DNA from 2 places in the Streptomyces sp. NPDC012825 genome. Region 2 is predicted to be linked to the other one. Evidence: riboswitches for the same ligand, from Rfam matches in the RefSeq annotation. Region 2 holds a riboswitch; the other holds the start of a gene.
What was found. Region 2 has a riboswitch for cyclic di-AMP ahead of ACFY7E_RS31870 (transglycosylase family protein). Riboswitches for the same ligand answer to the same signal wherever they lie in the genome.

Region 1: it holds a riboswitch for cyclic di-AMP, as region 2 does, so the genes downstream of both, ACFY7E_RS23115 (C40 family peptidase) here and ACFY7E_RS31870 (transglycosylase family protein) in region 2, are expected to answer to the same signal.

The regions. Positions count from the first base shown of each region.
Region 1 is NZ_JBIBBZ010000012.1:14,620-22,256, reverse strand. It holds gene ACFY7E_RS23125 (8-amino-7-oxononanoate synthase) at 1-828, shown strand, start outside; gene ACFY7E_RS23120 (ATP-binding protein) at 990-1,427, shown strand; gene ACFY7E_RS23115 (C40 family peptidase) at 1,533-2,012, opposite strand; cyclic di-AMP (ydaO/yuaA leader) riboswitch at 2,016-2,222, opposite strand; partial or broken gene ACFY7E_RS23110 (hypothetical protein) at 2,538-2,845, opposite strand; gene ACFY7E_RS23105 (ATP-dependent Clp protease proteolytic subunit) at 2,853-3,089, opposite strand; gene ACFY7E_RS23100 (urease subunit gamma) at 3,348-3,650, shown strand; gene ACFY7E_RS23095 (urease subunit beta) at 3,665-4,033, shown strand; gene ACFY7E_RS23090 (urease subunit alpha) at 4,026-5,747, shown strand; gene ACFY7E_RS23085 (urease accessory protein UreF) at 5,747-6,460, shown strand; gene ureG (urease accessory protein UreG) at 6,530-7,207, shown strand; gene ACFY7E_RS23075 (urease accessory protein UreD) at 7,204-7,637, shown strand, end outside.
Region 2 is NZ_JBIBBZ010000032.1:8,042-15,678, forward strand. It holds gene ACFY7E_RS31850 (exopolyphosphatase) at 1-97, opposite strand, end outside; gene ACFY7E_RS31855 (DUF501 domain-containing protein) at 94-708, opposite strand; gene ACFY7E_RS31860 (septum formation initiator family protein) at 762-1,232, opposite strand; gene eno (phosphopyruvate hydratase) at 1,345-2,631, opposite strand; gene ACFY7E_RS31870 (transglycosylase family protein) at 2,997-3,713, opposite strand; cyclic di-AMP (ydaO/yuaA leader) riboswitch at 3,717-3,890, opposite strand; gene ACFY7E_RS31875 (transglycosylase family protein) at 4,149-5,270, opposite strand; gene ACFY7E_RS31880 (cytochrome P450) at 5,365-6,684, opposite strand; gene ACFY7E_RS31885 (nucleoside triphosphate pyrophosphohydrolase) at 6,746-7,637, opposite strand, start outside.

The DNA of each region.
Region 1 (7,637 bases), on a different contig from region 2:
GCCGTGCTCACGGCGCTCGGCGGCCGGGACTCCCTGATCGTCTCGGACGCGGCCAACCACGCCTCCCTGGTGGACGGCTGCCGCCTGGCGCGCGCCGAGACCGCAGTCGTCCCGCACGCCGACCCCGAGGCCGTACGGAAGACCCTGGAGGCGCATCCCGGGCGCCGGGCCCTCGTCGTCAGCGACTCCGTCTTCTCCGTCGACGGCGACCGGGCCCCGCTCGCGGAGCTCGCCGCCGCCTGCCGCGCGCACGGCGCCGGGCTCGTCGTGGACGACGCCCACGGCTTCGGCGTCCTCGGCGACGGCGGCCGGGGCGCGGCGCACGGCGCCGGGCTCGCGGGCGACGCGGACGTGGTCGCCACCCTGACCCTGTCCAAGTCCCTGGGCAGCCAGGGCGGCGCGGTCCTCGGCCCGGCCCGGGTGATCGAGCACCTGGTGAACGCCGCCCGCACCTTCATCTTCGACACCGGCCTCGCCCCGGCCGCCGTCGGCGGCGCCCTCGCGAGCCTGCGCCTGATCGAGGCCGAACCGGGACTCGCCGGACGGGTCCGCACCGTCGCCACCGGCCTGTACGAGCGGCTGACCGCGGCCGGTCTGACGGCGGCCCGGCCCGACGCGGCCGTGGTCTCGGTCCGCGCCCCCTCGCCGGAGGCGGCGCTGCGCTGGGCGGCGGACTGCCGGGAACAGGGGCTGGCGGTCGGCTGCTTCCGGCCCCCGTCCGTCCCCGACGGCGTCTCGCGCCTGCGCCTCACGGCACGCGCCGACCTGACGGACGCGCAGGTCGACCGCGCGGTGGAGACGGTCCTGCGGACCGCGCCCGCCCGCTGAGGGCCGGGCCGGAGGCGTTCACGCGTCGTACGGTTCACCGCTTCGGGCGACAGATGGGCCCCGGCCCGGTGGAACCCCGTACGGCGCGGCGCCATCGGTGGGACTCTGACGCGCAGTGGATCCGGGGCAGCGGCCCCGGGCGGGAAAGGGACAGAGTCGCCATGGCAGACCATCAGGAAGCATCCGTCACCCTGCCGAGCGAGCCCGCCTCGGTCCCCGCCGCCCGGCGGTACGTCGCGGAGGTCCTCACCGACTGGGGCCTCGACGAGTCCTCCGACCAGGCGGACGCGGTCCGGCTGATCGTCTCGGAACTGGCCACCAACGCCGTCCTGCACACCTTCGGCCAGTCGCCCACCTTCACGGTCGGCGTCCGCCTGGAGCGCGGCGAGCAGCTCCACGTCGGCGTCACGGACAGCCACCCGCGCCACCCCCGCCGCCTTCCGGCGGCGGTCCAGCAGGACAACGGGCGCGGCATGGTGATCATCCGCTCCCTGGCGGCGGAGTCCGGCGGCCGCCTCTCGGTGACCCCGACCGCGGAGGGCGGCAAGACGGTCGGCATCGTCCTGCCGTGGAAGGCGGCCGCGCCGGTGGGCTGTTAGCGCTCCTCCGGCGGCCGGGGCCTCCCCGGCGACGGTTCGGGTGCGGCGGCGCCACCGCACCCCCCCCGGCGTCCTTCACGGCGCCCGGTCAGCGCCCGGGCGGGGTCACCGGACGCGTCCGTAGTAGACCTTCGACGACCAGATCTTGTCGAGCTTCACCCAGGAGCCCGTCTTGGGCGAGTGCCAGATCTTGCCGCTCCCGGCGTAGATGCCCACGTGGTAGACCCTTCCGCCGGAGTGGAAGAAGACCAGGTCCCCCTTCTGCCTGCTGCCGGCGGAGACGTGCCGGGTCTTGTTGTACTGCTGCTGCGCGGTGCGGGGCAGCGACTTGCCCGCCTTCTTGTACGCGTAGAGCGTCAGGCCCGAGCAGTCGAACCGGGAGGGCCCCGCGGCCCCGTAGCGGTACGGCGCGCCCTTCTTGGAGGCGGCGATGCTCAGCGCCTTGTTCGCGTGTGCGGTGGTCGCCGCTTGGGCCTCCGGTGCCGCGCCCGGCGCGAGCAGCGTGCCGCCGACGGCGGCGAGGGTGAGAGCCGAGACGGCTCCGGCCCGGGACAGCAGGGACGGGACGTGCATCTGCGCAGTCATGCGCAACCCTTCGTCAGCCGCCTGTGAAGGATGACCTGTCGGGTTCGGGCAGGCGAAGATGCCCGGCCGCGGTTGCGGCTTCACCCCAAGGGCCCATCCCGCTGCGGAAACAGCGCGTACGGCCCGTACTGCTCGGGTCCTCCACTCCTGCCGATCCAATCCTGTCGACCAGACGTCCGGGACAGCGGCAGGACTCGGCGTCCGCCCGGACCGCCCCGCCTCGGATGGCGGGGGCTTGTCGTCGGCAGGGATCTTGCCCCACAACTTGGTCGAAATCCGAGTGGAAACAGCGATATGTGAGAGTCCTCACGACTGATCCATTCGAGTGGACAGGATGCTTTCGTGATCGTCGGAGGTTTGGCCAAAGGGCCCCGTACCAGCAAAGGAACGCCTGATTCGGCCAGATGTGTACACTCGCCGCGCAACTCGCCGGAGCCATATGTCGACTCATCGACTCAACCGAACGGACGAGCGCTTCCGGCGCGGATGTCGGCCGTCCGGCCCTCGACACGACATGCCGGAATGTCAACTCCGTCGCGCCCGGGGGAGCGTGACCCGCCCGGCCCGCCGCTCCCCGTCCAGCACCCGCAGGGAGCGCGCCGGGGTCTCCGCGTGGACCTCGCTCTCGCCCCGCGCGTGCATGAGGGCCAAGGAACGTCGCGCAGCTCCTCCGCGCGTCCCGCGAGGGCCTGAGCCGCCCTCAGGGCCCCATGGGCATGCGCGGTTCCGGATGGGTTGATCCTCCCCACGAGGTCGACGACCGCGAGGTGTGCGTCGACGAACTCGCCCTCGGCCCGGGTCGGGGCGGGCAGCGGCGGCGGCTCGGGAACCACGGCCCGCTCACCCGACCGCGTCGCGCCGGCTCGGGACCACGTGGTCCACGAGCCCGTACTCGACGGCGGCCGGGGCGTCCAGGACCGTGGGGCGGTCGAGGTCGGCCCCGACCCGCTCGCTGCTCCGTCCGGCGTGTTCGGCGAGCAGCCCGGCCGTCGGGGCGCGCTGACGGAGCCGCCGGGGGAGTTGATGTGGAGCGCGATGTCCCGGTCCGGCGCCGCGTACTCCAGCTCCGGGTTCCACTCCCTCGACTCCGTTCCCGGCGAACAGGGCACTTCGGGCTCGCGGCCCGCCACCACGAGCCCGGCGCTCCCCGGTGGTCGCCACCGGTCGGATGATCATGGGAACGCAAAGCCGGAGTTAACGAGCCGGAAAAACTTCCGCCCTAACGTGCAATGTCTCGCCGCGGACCGCATCCGAGCAGTTCAACAGAGTGTTGACGCTCGGTAGGGTCCGCAGCTGTCCGGGTGCCGTCCCGGTCGACGACTGTGAGGTGGAAGAGTGCAACTGAGCCCGCACGAGCAGGAACGCCTGCTCATCCATGTGGCGGCGGACGTGGCCGAGAAGCGCAGGGCCCGGGGCGTACGGCTCAACCACCCCGAGGCCGTCGCCCTCCTGACCTCCCACATCCTGGAGGGCGCCCGCGACGGCCGGACCGTCGCCGAGCTGATGGCCTCCGGCCGCAAGGTGCTCACCCGCGACGACGTCATGGAGGGCATCCCCGAGATGATCCACGACGTCCAGGTCGAGGCCACCTTCCCGGACGGCACCAAGCTCGTCACCGTCCACGACCCCATCGTCTGAACGGGCGCCGCCGAATGATCCCCGGAGAGATCCTCCACGCGGACGGCCCCGTCGCCCTCAACGAGGGACGCCCCGTCACCCGCCTCACCGTGCTCAACGCCGCCGACCGGCCCGTCCAGGTCGGCTCCCACTACCACTTCGCCGAGGTCAACCCCGGCCTGGAGTTCGACCGCGCCGCCGCGCACGGACGACGGCTGCACATCGCCGCCGGAACCGCCGTCCGCTTCGAGCCCGGCATCCCGGTCGAGGTCGAACTCGTCCCGATCGCCGGCCGCCGCGTCGTGCCCGGACTGCGCGGCGAGACCGCCGGCCCGCTCGACGCGGAGACCGCCCCGAGCACCGACGAGACCCCCGCCGGGGCGAACGGAGACCTCCGTGCCTGAGCTGCACCGCGCCGTCTACGCCGACCTGTTCGGCCCCACCACCGGCGACCGCATCCGCCTCGCCGACACCGACCTCCTCGTGGAGATCGAGGAGGACCGCTCCGGCGGCCCCGGCCGCGCCGGTGAGGAGGCCGTCTTCGGCGGCGGCAAGGTCGTCCGCGAGTCCATGGGCCAGGCCCGCACCACCCGCGCCGAGGGCGCCCCCGACACCGTGATCACCGGCGCCGTGGTCATCGACCACTGGGGGATCGTCAAGGCCGACATCGGCATCCGCGACGGACGGATCACCGCCCTCGGCAAGGCCGGCAACCCCGACACCATGGACGGCGTCCACCCCGACCTCGTGATCGGCCCCGAGACCGAGATCGTCGTCGGCAACGGGCGGATCGTCACCGCCGGAGCCGTCGACGCCCACGTCCACTTCATCTCGCCGACCGTCGTCGAACAGGCCCTCGCCACCGGCGTCACCACCCTCGTCGGCGGCGGCACCGGACCGGCCGAGGGCACCAAGGCGACCACCATCACCCCCGGCCCCTGGCACCTGGCCCGGATGTTCGAGGCGCTCGACACCTTCCCGGTCAACATCGGCCTCCTCGGCAAGGGCAACACCATGTCCCGCGAGGCCATGCACTCCCAACTGCGCGGCGGAGCCCTCGGGTTCAAGATCCACGAGGACTGGGGCGCCACCCCGGCCGTCATCGACACCTGCCTGGACGTGTGCGAGGAGACGGGCGCCCAGCTCGCCATCCACACCGACACCCTCAACGAGGCCGGCTTCGTCGGCGACACCCTCGCCGCCATCGCCGGCCGCACCGTCCACGCGTACCACACCGAGGGCGCGGGCGGCGGGCACGCACCCGACATCATCACGGTCGTCTCCGAGCCGTACGTCCTGCCCAGCTCCACCAACCCGACCCGGCCGCACACCGTCAACACCATCGAGGAACACCTCGACATGCTGATGGTCTGCCACCACCTCAACCCGGCCGTCCCCGAGGACCTCGCCTTCGCGGAGTCCCGCATCCGGCCCTCCACCATCGCCGCCGAGGACGTCCTGCACGACCTCGGCGCCATCTCGATCATCTCCTCCGACTCCCAGGCCATGGGCCGGATCGGCGAGGTGGTCATGCGGACCTGGCAGACCGCCCACGTCATGAAGAAGCGGCGCGGCGCCCTGCCCGGCGACGGCCGCGCCGACAACCACCGGGCGCGCCGCTACGTCGCCAAGTACACGATCAACCCGGCCGCCGCCCAGGGCATGGACCACCTCATCGGCTCCGTCGAACCCGGGAAGCTCGCGGACCTGGTGCTCTGGGAGCCCGCCTTCTTCGGCGTGAAACCGCTCGTCGTCATGAAGGGCGGCCAGATCGCGTACGCGCAGATGGGCGACGCCAACGCCTCCATCCCCACGCCCCAGCCGATCCTGCCCCGCCCGATGTTCGGCGCGCTCGGCAAGGCCGCGGCGGCCGGTTCGCTCAACTTCGTCGCGCGGGCGGCGATCGAGGACGACCTGCCGCAACGCCTGCGCCTGAACAAGGAGTTCACCGCCATCGGGAACACCCGGCGGGTCACCAAGGCCGACATGCGCGAGAACGACGCGCTGCCCCGGGTCGAGGTCGACGCGGACACCTTCACGGTGACCATCGACGGCGAGGCGGTCGAACCCGCCCCCGCCGCCGAACTGCCCATGGCCCAGCGCTACTTCCTCTTCTGATGACGGCGCGAACGGATACGCGGACGGATACGCGTGCGCATACGCGGACGGGGACGCGCTCGGCTCTGCTCGTGCTCGCCGACGGGCGGTTCCCCGCCGGCGGGCACGCCCACTCCGGAGGCGCCGAGGCCGCCGTCCGGGCCGGCCGGATCAAGGACGCCGACGACCTGGAGGCCTTCTGCCGGGGACGCCTGCACACCACGGGCCTCACCTCCGCCGGACTCGCCGCCGGGGCCGCGCACGGACTCGACCCGTACGCGCTCGACGCGGCGGCCGACGCCCGCACCCCCTCGCCCGCCCTGCGCGCCGCCGCCCGCAGACTCGGCCGCCAGATGATGCGGGCCGCCCGCGCCACCTGGCCGGACCCCGGGCTCGACGCGCTCGCGGCCGCCTTCCCGCGCGGCGCCCACCAGCCCGTCGTCCTCGGCGCCGCCGCCCGGGCCGCCGGACTCGGCCCCGAGGACGCGGCGCACTGCGTGGCGTACGAGACGGTCGGCGGTCCCGCGACCGCGGTGGTGCGCCTCCTCGGCCTCGACCCCTACCGGGCCACCGCCGTCCTCGCCCGCCTCGCCCCGGACATGGACCGGGTGGCCGAGCGGGCGGCGGCGGCCGCCCGGGAAGGGGTGGACGCACTCCCGGCCGCCTCCGCACCCCTGCTCGACCTCACCGCCGAACAGCACGCGGCCTGGCCGGTCCGCCTCTTCGCGTCCTGACGCCCCGGCGTCCCCGGTACCCCGGCACCCCGCCCCCTTCCCCCGACACGACCACCCCGGAGCCGCCCCATGCACCTCGACCACGCCCCCACCCACCACGGCGCCGTCTCCGCCGACGCCCACCGTCCCGACGGCACCCGCCGCGCCCTGCGCGTCGGACTCGGCGGACCGGTCGGCTCCGGCAAGACCGCCACCGTCGCCGCCCTCTGCCGCGCCCTGCGCGACACCCTCTCCCTCGCCGTCGTCACCAACGACATCTACACCCGCGAGGACGCCGAGTTCCTGCTCCGCGAGGCCGTCCTGCCGCCCGAGCGCATCCGGGCCGTGGAGACCGGCGCCTGCCCGCACACCGCCATCCGCGACGACATCTCCGCCAACCTCGAAGCCGTCGAGGAGCTGGAGGACGCCGTCGGGCCGCTCGACCTGATCCTCGTCGAGTCCGGCGGCGACAACCTCACCGCCACCTTCTCCAAGGGGCTCGTCGACGCCCAGATCTTCGTCATCGACGTCGCCGGCGGCGACGACATCCCCCGCAAGGGCGGCCCCGGCGTCACCACCGCCGACCTCCTCGTCGTCAACAAGACCGACCTCGCCCCGTACGTCGGCTCCGACCTGGAGCGGATGGCCCGCGACGCCGAGGAGCAGCGCGGCGAACTGCCCGTCCTCCTCACCTCCCTCCGCTCGGCGGAGGGCGTCGGCCCCGTCGCCGACTGGGTCCGGGCGCGGCTCGCGGCGTGGACCGCGTGAGCCTGCGCGCCACCGCCCGGATCGCCGCCGACGCCGACGGAGGGCTGCCGCTCCTGGTGAGCGACGGCCCGCTCGCCCTGCGCCGCACCCGGGCGGCGGAGCCGTACACCCGGGTCACCGTCGTCGGGGCGATGAGCGCCCCGCTCGGCGGCGACCGGCTCGCGATCGAGACGGCGGTACGGGCCGGGGCCCGGCTCCTGGTCGACTCGGCCGCCGCCACCCTCGCCCTGCCGGGCCGGAGCGCCGAGCCCGCCGCGTACGACGTCCGGATCGACGTCGCCGACGACGGCGTGCTCCGCTGGCTGCCCGAGCAGGTGGTCTCCGTCGAGGGCTCGCGCCTGCGGATGCGCACCACCGTCGAACTCGCCCCCACCGCACGGCTCGTCCTGCGCGAGGAGCAGGTCCTCGGGCGGCACGGCGAACCGCCCGG
Region 2 (7,637 bases):
GGTCCAGCTCGATCAGCTCGCCCGTCTCCGGGTGCACGTCGGCGACGAGGAGGCGGATGGAGTTCGTACCGCAGTCGATTCCGGCGACCCGGGTCACTTCCGTCCCTCCTCGTCGGCGTCGTCGACCGGCCTGAAGGCGAAGTGGCCGTCCCCGTCGCCCTCGACGGTCCAGCCGTCCTCCTCCTTCGGCGCCGCGCACGGGGTGACGCAGGGGCCCTTGGCCCACCACTCCGGCAGCATCGCGAGCGCCTCGTCGCCGAACGGGTTCACGCCCGGGCCCGCGACCAGCGAGTGGCCGACGAGGACGTGCAGGCACTTGACCCGGTCCGGCATGCCGCCGGCGCTCGGGAAGCCCTCCAGGACCTCGATGGCGTCGCGGCGGGCGAGGTAGTCCTCGTGCGCGGCCCGGTAGGCGTCGGCCAGCTCCGGGTCGGTGGCGAGCCGGGCCTGCATCTCCTTCATGACCCCGTTGGCCTCCAGGGTGCCGATGGCCGAGGCCGCCCGGGGGCAGGTCAGGTAGTACGTGGTGGGGAACGGCGTGCCGTCGGGGAGCCGGGGCGCGGTCTCGACGACGTCCGGCTGCCCGCAGGGGCAGCGGTGCGCGATGGCGCGCAGGCCGCGGGGCGGCCGGCCGAGCTGGAGCTCGAAGGCGGCGACGTCCGCCTCGGTGGGCTCGGTGCGTTCGGTCTGCGGAGGGGGCGTTTGCATGTCTGCCTTGGTTGCCTAGGTCGTCGGTCGTCGGTCGTCGGTCGTGCGGGAGGTCAGGGGCGGTCGGCGGTGTCCACGCCCTCCCAGAGGTTGTCGTACCAGGGCCGGTCGGCCGTGCCCTGGTCGGCGCGGGACCGCTGCTCCGCGCCGGGGTCGTTCACGGTGAAGCCGGTCTCGCCGGGGAGCACGTAGTGCAGGTGCTCGCGGGCGAGGCGGCGGACGTAGGCCGGGTCCTGGAGGCGGGCCTTCTCGTCCCTCAGGTCCTGCACCCGCCGGGCGGCCTCGGCGGCCCGGCGCTCCTGCTCGGCGATCTCGCCCTGCTGGGAGACGTAGCTCCGCATGGGGTAGGCGAGGGCCACGACCAGGGAGCAGACGACGAGGGCGAGGAAGGCCGCGCGGCCGGTGAGCCGGGAGCGGCGGGCCTGACGGCGGGTCTGGGAGCGGTAGACACGGGCGGCGGTCTGCTCGCCGAGCAGCCTGATCCGGGTCGCGGTCGAGAACCGGTCCCGGTCCTTCACGGCCATGTCGTGTCGCCTCCCCTGTTCACGCGGACGTCCCCGCACACGGTACGGGACCGAGTACGGGGACGTACGGATGAGAGCGGGTGTCAGCCCTTGATCAGCCCTCGGGCGCCGATCAGCCCTTGAAGCGCGGGAAGGCGCTGCGGCCGGCGTACACCGCGGCGTCGTCGAGGATCTCCTCGATGCGCAGCAGCTGGTTGTACTTGGCGACGCGCTCGGAGCGGGCCGGGGCTCCGGTCTTGATCTGGCCGCAGTTGGTGGCGACGGCGAGGTCGGCGATGGTGACGTCCTCGGTCTCGCCGGAGCGGTGGGACATCATGCACTTGAAGCCGCTGCGCTGGGCCAGCTCGACGGCGTCGAGGGTCTCGGTCAGCGAGCCGATCTGGTTGACCTTGACGAGCAGGGCGTTCGCGGACTTCTCCTCGATGCCCCGGGCCAGGCGCTCCGGGTTGGTGACGAACAGGTCGTCGCCGACGAGCTGGACCCTGTCGCCGAGCTTCTCGGTGATGACGTTCCAGCCGGCCCAGTCGTCCTCGAACAGCGGGTCCTCGATGGAGACCAGCGGGTACGCGGAGACGAGCTCCTCGTAGTACTCGGTCATCTCGGCGGCCGAGCGGGACTCGCCCTCGAACTCGTACTTGCCGTCCTTGTAGAACTCGGAGGCGGCGACGTCGAGCGCGAGCGCGATGTCCTTGCCGGGCACGTAGCCGGCCTGCTTGACCGCCTCGAGGATGAGGTCGAGCGCCTCGCGGTTGGAGCCGAGGTTCGGGGCGAAGCCGCCCTCGTCGCCGAGGCCGGTGGAGAGGCCCTTGGACTTCAGGACGGACTTGAGGGTGTGGTAGACCTCGGTGCCCCAGCGGAGGGCCTCGGAGAAGGACTCCGCGCCGATCGGGGCGATCATGAACTCCTGGATGTCGACGTTGGAGTCGGCGTGCGACCCGCCGTTCAGGATGTTCATCATCGGAACGGGCAGCAGGTGCGCGTTCGGGCCGCCCAGGTAGCGGAAGAGCGGGAGGTCGCTGGCCTCGGAGGCGGCGTGCGCGACGGCGAGGGAGACGCCGAGGATGGCGTTGGCGCCGAGCGAGGACTTGTCCGGGGTGGCGTCCAGGTCGAACATGGCCTGGTCGATCAGGCGCTGCTCGGTGGCGTCGTAGCCGACGAGCTCCGGGCCGATCTGCTCGATGACGGCGAGGACGGCCTTCTCGACACCCTTGCCCTGGTAGCGGCTGGGGTCACCGTCGCGGAGCTCCAGGGCCTCGAACGCACCGGTGGAGGCACCGGACGGAACGGCAGCACGGCCGGTGCTGCCGTCGTCGAGGCCGACCTCGACCTCGACCGTGGGGTTGCCTCGGGAGTCCAGGATTTCCCGGGCTACGACGACGTCGATGGACGGCACGAGCATCTCCTTCTGGGATGTGACGCTGGATGTGACGCAAGGTCGCTGCTGGGTCGCTCGGCCTTGCGACAAGAGCCTAACCGCCCCGGGGGCTCCGACCGGCCGGGCGCCCGCCCCCTGGGACGAAAAAGGACCCAAGGGCATGCACAAGGGGGCGAAAGACCTCGGATCTACCGATCGGTAACTGCCGGGCGGGCCCCCGGGGCGCCCCGTGGAACCGGGAGGCACCCGGTGGACCCGGGAGGCGCCCCCGTGAAAAAGGGGAACCCCGGTCCGGCGCGCACGGGGGAAGGGCGCGCCGGATCGGGGTGGTCACCGCGGGAGGGTCGTGGGGGGCGCGTGAGCCGCCGGACTCACGCGGCCCGCCGGGCTCACTTCAGGTGGAGCTGCTGGCCCGGGTAGATCAGGTCGGCGTTCTCGACGACGTCCTTGTTGAGCTCGAAGATCGCGGCCCAGCCGCCCTCGACGCCCTGGGCTTCGGCGATCTTGCCGAGGGTGTCGCCGGCCACGACCTCGTACTCGCCGTCACCCTTCTTGACCGTCTTGCCGGTCGGGGTGGTGACGGTCTTCCGGTCGTCGGCCTGCGGGGCCTGGCGCGGCTGGCTGCGGGTGGTCGGCTGCTCGGCCTTCCGCTCCTGCTTCGGCTGCTCCTGCTGCGCCTGCTCCTGCGGCTGCTCCTGCTGCGGCGCGCTCTCGGCGGCGCCGCCGTCGTACGAGGCGCCGGAGAGGCCCACGCCGCAGCTCGGCCAGGCGCCCTTGCCCTGGCCCGCGAGGACCTTCTCGGCGACGGCGATCTGCTGGGACTTCGACGCCTGGTCGGCGCGCGGGGCGTAGGCGGTGCCACCGAAGGCGGCCCACGTGGAGTTGGTGAACTGCAGGCCGCCGTAGAAGCCGTTGCCGGTGTTGATGGACCAGTTGCCGCCGGACTCGCACTGGGCGACGCGGTCCCACTCGGAGGCCGTGGCGGCCGAGGCGGCGCCCGCGGTCATCAGCGGGGCGGCGACGGCGACACCGGTGACGCCGACGAGCGCGGCGAGCTGGGCGGCCTTGGAGGGACGGCGGTGTTTGGCCTTGACGGAAAACAGCATGGGGATTCTCCTCACCGACGCCTGCGAGGTGAGCTGTCGGGTTCGGGCCGAAGAGTTGCCCGGCCGCGTGTCCTAGCACGCGGCTTCACCCCAAGCCGGTCGTCGGCCGTCTGTCTCGACGGCCGGGCCCGGCACTTACCTTGGGTCCCCCGCTCCTGCCTTCGGCGCTTGCGCGACGACTGTTCCCATCGGCCGACGGCAGGATTCGGCGTTTCGGTCGACGGGGCCCGCGGTGGCGAGCGATGACGACCGTAGACACAGAACCCCCCGAAGTTCAAAGAGGCTCATATGACTAATTTCGCCTCTTCTTGCCCTTCGGAGGGGAGTGTTTGCGCAGGTGAGGGATGACGTAAGCGGAGTTTGCGGGCGCGACACGCCAGTTGGGACAAAGAGACCCATGTCTCACTCGCCCGGAACCGGACATACGCCCACGAACTACCCGGCCGTCGGAGTCGGACCCGCCGTCAGATCGAGGTTCTGACCAGGAAGGATGAGGTCCGGATCGATGCCCACGGTCCGCTTGTTGGCGTCATAGAGGGCGGACCAGCCGCCGGGCAGTTCGTTCGCCTGGGCGATATCCGAAAGGCTGTCACCCGGACGCACGACGTATTCACCCGAAGAGCCCTGACTGTCCGTTGTGTCCGAGTTCTTCACTTCGTCAGCAACAAGGGACGCTTCACCCTCTTCGAGGATCTTGTCCTCGTCCGAGGCGTGTCTCCCGGATTCGGCGGAGCTGTCCGTCCTGCCGGTTTCCTCCGGCGCGGCCTCGCCCCGGTGCTTGCCCGTGCCGGGCGTGGCCGACGTTCCCTCGTCTCCCGGAACGCCGGGGGTGACCGACGTGTCGGGCACAACGGACCCACCGGGGGTGACGGGAGCCGTCGGATCGGACGGATCGGCCGGGAGCGTGGGGTCGGCCGGGCTCGTGGTCCCGGTCGGCGCGGACGGCGTCACGGGGGCGGTCGGCGCGCCCGGGCCCGTCGAGCCGGCGGGGGCCGTCGGCGTGGCCGGTGCCGTGGAGAGCCCCTCGGCGGGCGCGGTCGCGGGAGCGGAGGGCTTCGGCGCCGCGGTGGACGGCGCGGTCGCGGAGGTGCCCGACGAGCCCGAGTTCCAGCTCGACTCGGGGACGGGCGCCACGGAGGCCGTCGGAGCGGTGGCCGGACCCGGGTCCACCCCGGTGGGCTTCCCGTCGTTCGCCAGACCGGCGATCGGCGCGCAGGTGGCCCACGCGTCGCTGCCCCTGGCGAGGGCCTTCTCGGCCACCGCGATCTGCTGGGCGCGGCTGGCCAGGTCGGGGCTGGGCGCGTACGCCAGGCCGCCGTGGCGCTCCCAGTCGCCCTGGGTGAACTGGAGGCCTCCGTACATGCCGTTCCCGAAGTTGGCGCTCCACTGACCGCCCGACTCGCACTCGGCGACGCGGTCCCAGGTGGCCGCGTCGGCGGCGGACGCGGATCCGGTGGCGAGCAGGGGCAGCGCCATGGCGGATCCGGTCACGCCCGCGGCGACGACGAGGGCGGGGGCCTGACGGGGGCGACGGTGTCGTCCGTTCCCGGAACGCATAGGTACGCCTTTCGCGTGACGGCTGAGACTGCCGGGAAACGTAGCGGCATTCGAACGCTCGTCACAAGTCGATGGCCACTCGATCACATGAAGATCACATTTCTGACGGTCCGTCAGCGGGAGAGAGGGGTACGGACGGGGAGAACTCCACCGGAAGCGTGCGCAAACCGCGCATGATGAGCCCTCCGCGCCACCGCAGTTCGGCCGGATCGGCGGCGAGCCGCAGGTCCGGCAGACGGGTCAGCAGAGTGGCGAGCGCCGCCTGTCCTTCGAGGCGGGCGAGCGGCGCGCCGAGGCAGTAGTGGATGCCGTGGCCGTACCCGAGGTGCTGGTTGTCGCGCCGGGCGAGGTCGAGCACGTCCGGCCCGTCGAACCGCTCCGGGTCCCGGTCGGCGGCGGCGAGCACCACCAGCACCGGGTCCCCCGCCGGGATCTCCTGCCCGCCGACGGTCAGCGCCCGCGTCGCGTACCGCCAGGTCGCCATCTCCACCGGCCCGTCGTACCGCAGCAGCTCCTCGATCCCGGTCTCCAGGAGCCCGGTGTCCCCGGCGGCGAGGGAGGTCTGGAGGAGCTCCCGCTGCCCGTTGTCGCGGAGAAGCGCGTAAAGCCCGTTCCCGATCAGGTTGACGGTGGTCTCGAAGCCCGCGAACAGGAGGATGAAGGCCATGGCGGCGGCCTCGTTCTCGGTGAGGTGCTCGCCGTGGTCGGAGGCCTTGATGAGCCCCGAGATCAGGTCGTCCCCCGGCTCCTCGCGCTTGCGGTGGATCAGCTCGGCGAGGTAGCCGCGCATCTTCTTCACCGACCGGGCGACCCCGCCGCGCGGCCCTCCGCCGTGCCGGATCATCATCCCGGCCCAGTCCCGGAAGTCGTCCTGGTCCTCCTCGGGCACGCCGAGCAGGTCGCAGATGGCGTAGATGGGGAGCGGGAAGGCGAACTCGTGGATGAGGTCCGCGCTCCCCTTCTCCACGAAGCCGTCGATGAGGCGGTCGGTCAACTCCTGGACGCGCGGGGCGAACTCGGCGACCCGGCGCGGGGTGAAGGCCTTCGACACGAGCCGCCGCAGCCGGGTGTGGTCGGGCGGGTCGATGTTGAGCAGATGGGTCATCAGCTCGGCCTTGCGCTCGCCCGGAATGCCCGTCTTGCCCTTGGCGTGCGGGGACTCGTCGTGGTGCGCCGGGTTCTTGGACAGCCGCTGGTCCGCGAGGGCCTGCCGCGCGTCCGCGTACCGCGTCACGAGCCAGGCCTCGACCCCGCTGGGCAGCGTCGTCCGGTGCACGGGCGCGTGCTCCCGCAGCCAGGCGTAGGCGGGGTACGGATCGGTGGCGAACTCCCAGGTGAAGAGCTCGGGCGCGGGGTCCGGAGCGGGGGCCGGCGCGGGGTCCGGTACGGGAGTCGGGGCGGTGCTGTCACTCACCCCCCGACGGTACAGCGCGCTCCGACGCGCCCCGGCGGCCCGTACGGGACCTCTCCCCTCCTCACAGCCCCTCCGCCGCCCGGATCGCGTCCCGGTACGTCCGGGCCGCCGCCCGCAGCGCCGTCTCCGGGTCCACGCCCGCCGCCTCCGCGCGGGCGGCGAGGGCGAGCAGCTCGTACCCGACGCCCCCGTCCGCCGGGAGGGCCACGTCGAGACCGGCCGCGCGCACCCGGCCCGCCAGCTTCGCGGCGAGCGCGAGGCCGGGCTGTCCGAGCGGCACGCCGTCGGTGACGGACTCCCGCTGCTTCTCGACCGCCTTGGTCCGCTGCCAGTGCGCGTGGACCTCCTCGGGGGTCTCGGCGGTCGCGTCCCCGAAGACGTGCGGGTGGCGGTGGATCAGCTTCTCGACGAGGGTCCCGGCCACGTCGTCCACGGAGAACGGCTCCTCCGGGTCCTCCTCGGCGATCCGGGCGTGGAGGACGACCTGGAGCAGGACGTCGCCCAGCTCCTCCCGGAGCGCGGTCCGGTCCCCGTCCTCGATCGCCTCCACGAGTTCGTACGCCTCCTCGACGGCGTACTTCACGAGCCCCTCGTGGGTCTGCACCGAGGTCCAGGGGCACTCGCGCCGGACGCGGTCCATGACCTGGACGAGGTCGAGGAGCCGGGCGCCGGGCAGGTCGTACGAGCCGGGGAGCAGTTCGAGGTCCGGCATCGCGACCCGGCCGGAGCCGGCGAGCCGGGCGAGGCCGTCGGTGAGGCGCCGGTCGCCCTCGCCGGAGGCGAGGAGCAGGACCGTACGGCCCCCGGCGCAGGCCCCGACCAGTTCCTCGGCGGTGGGCAGGGCGTGCTCGACGGCGACGCCCGCCTCCCGCAGGTAGGGCAGCTGGGGGTGGTGCTCGTCGGGGCAGAGCACCCGGTCCGCGGTGTGCAGCGCCTGCCACGCGGGCCAGGAC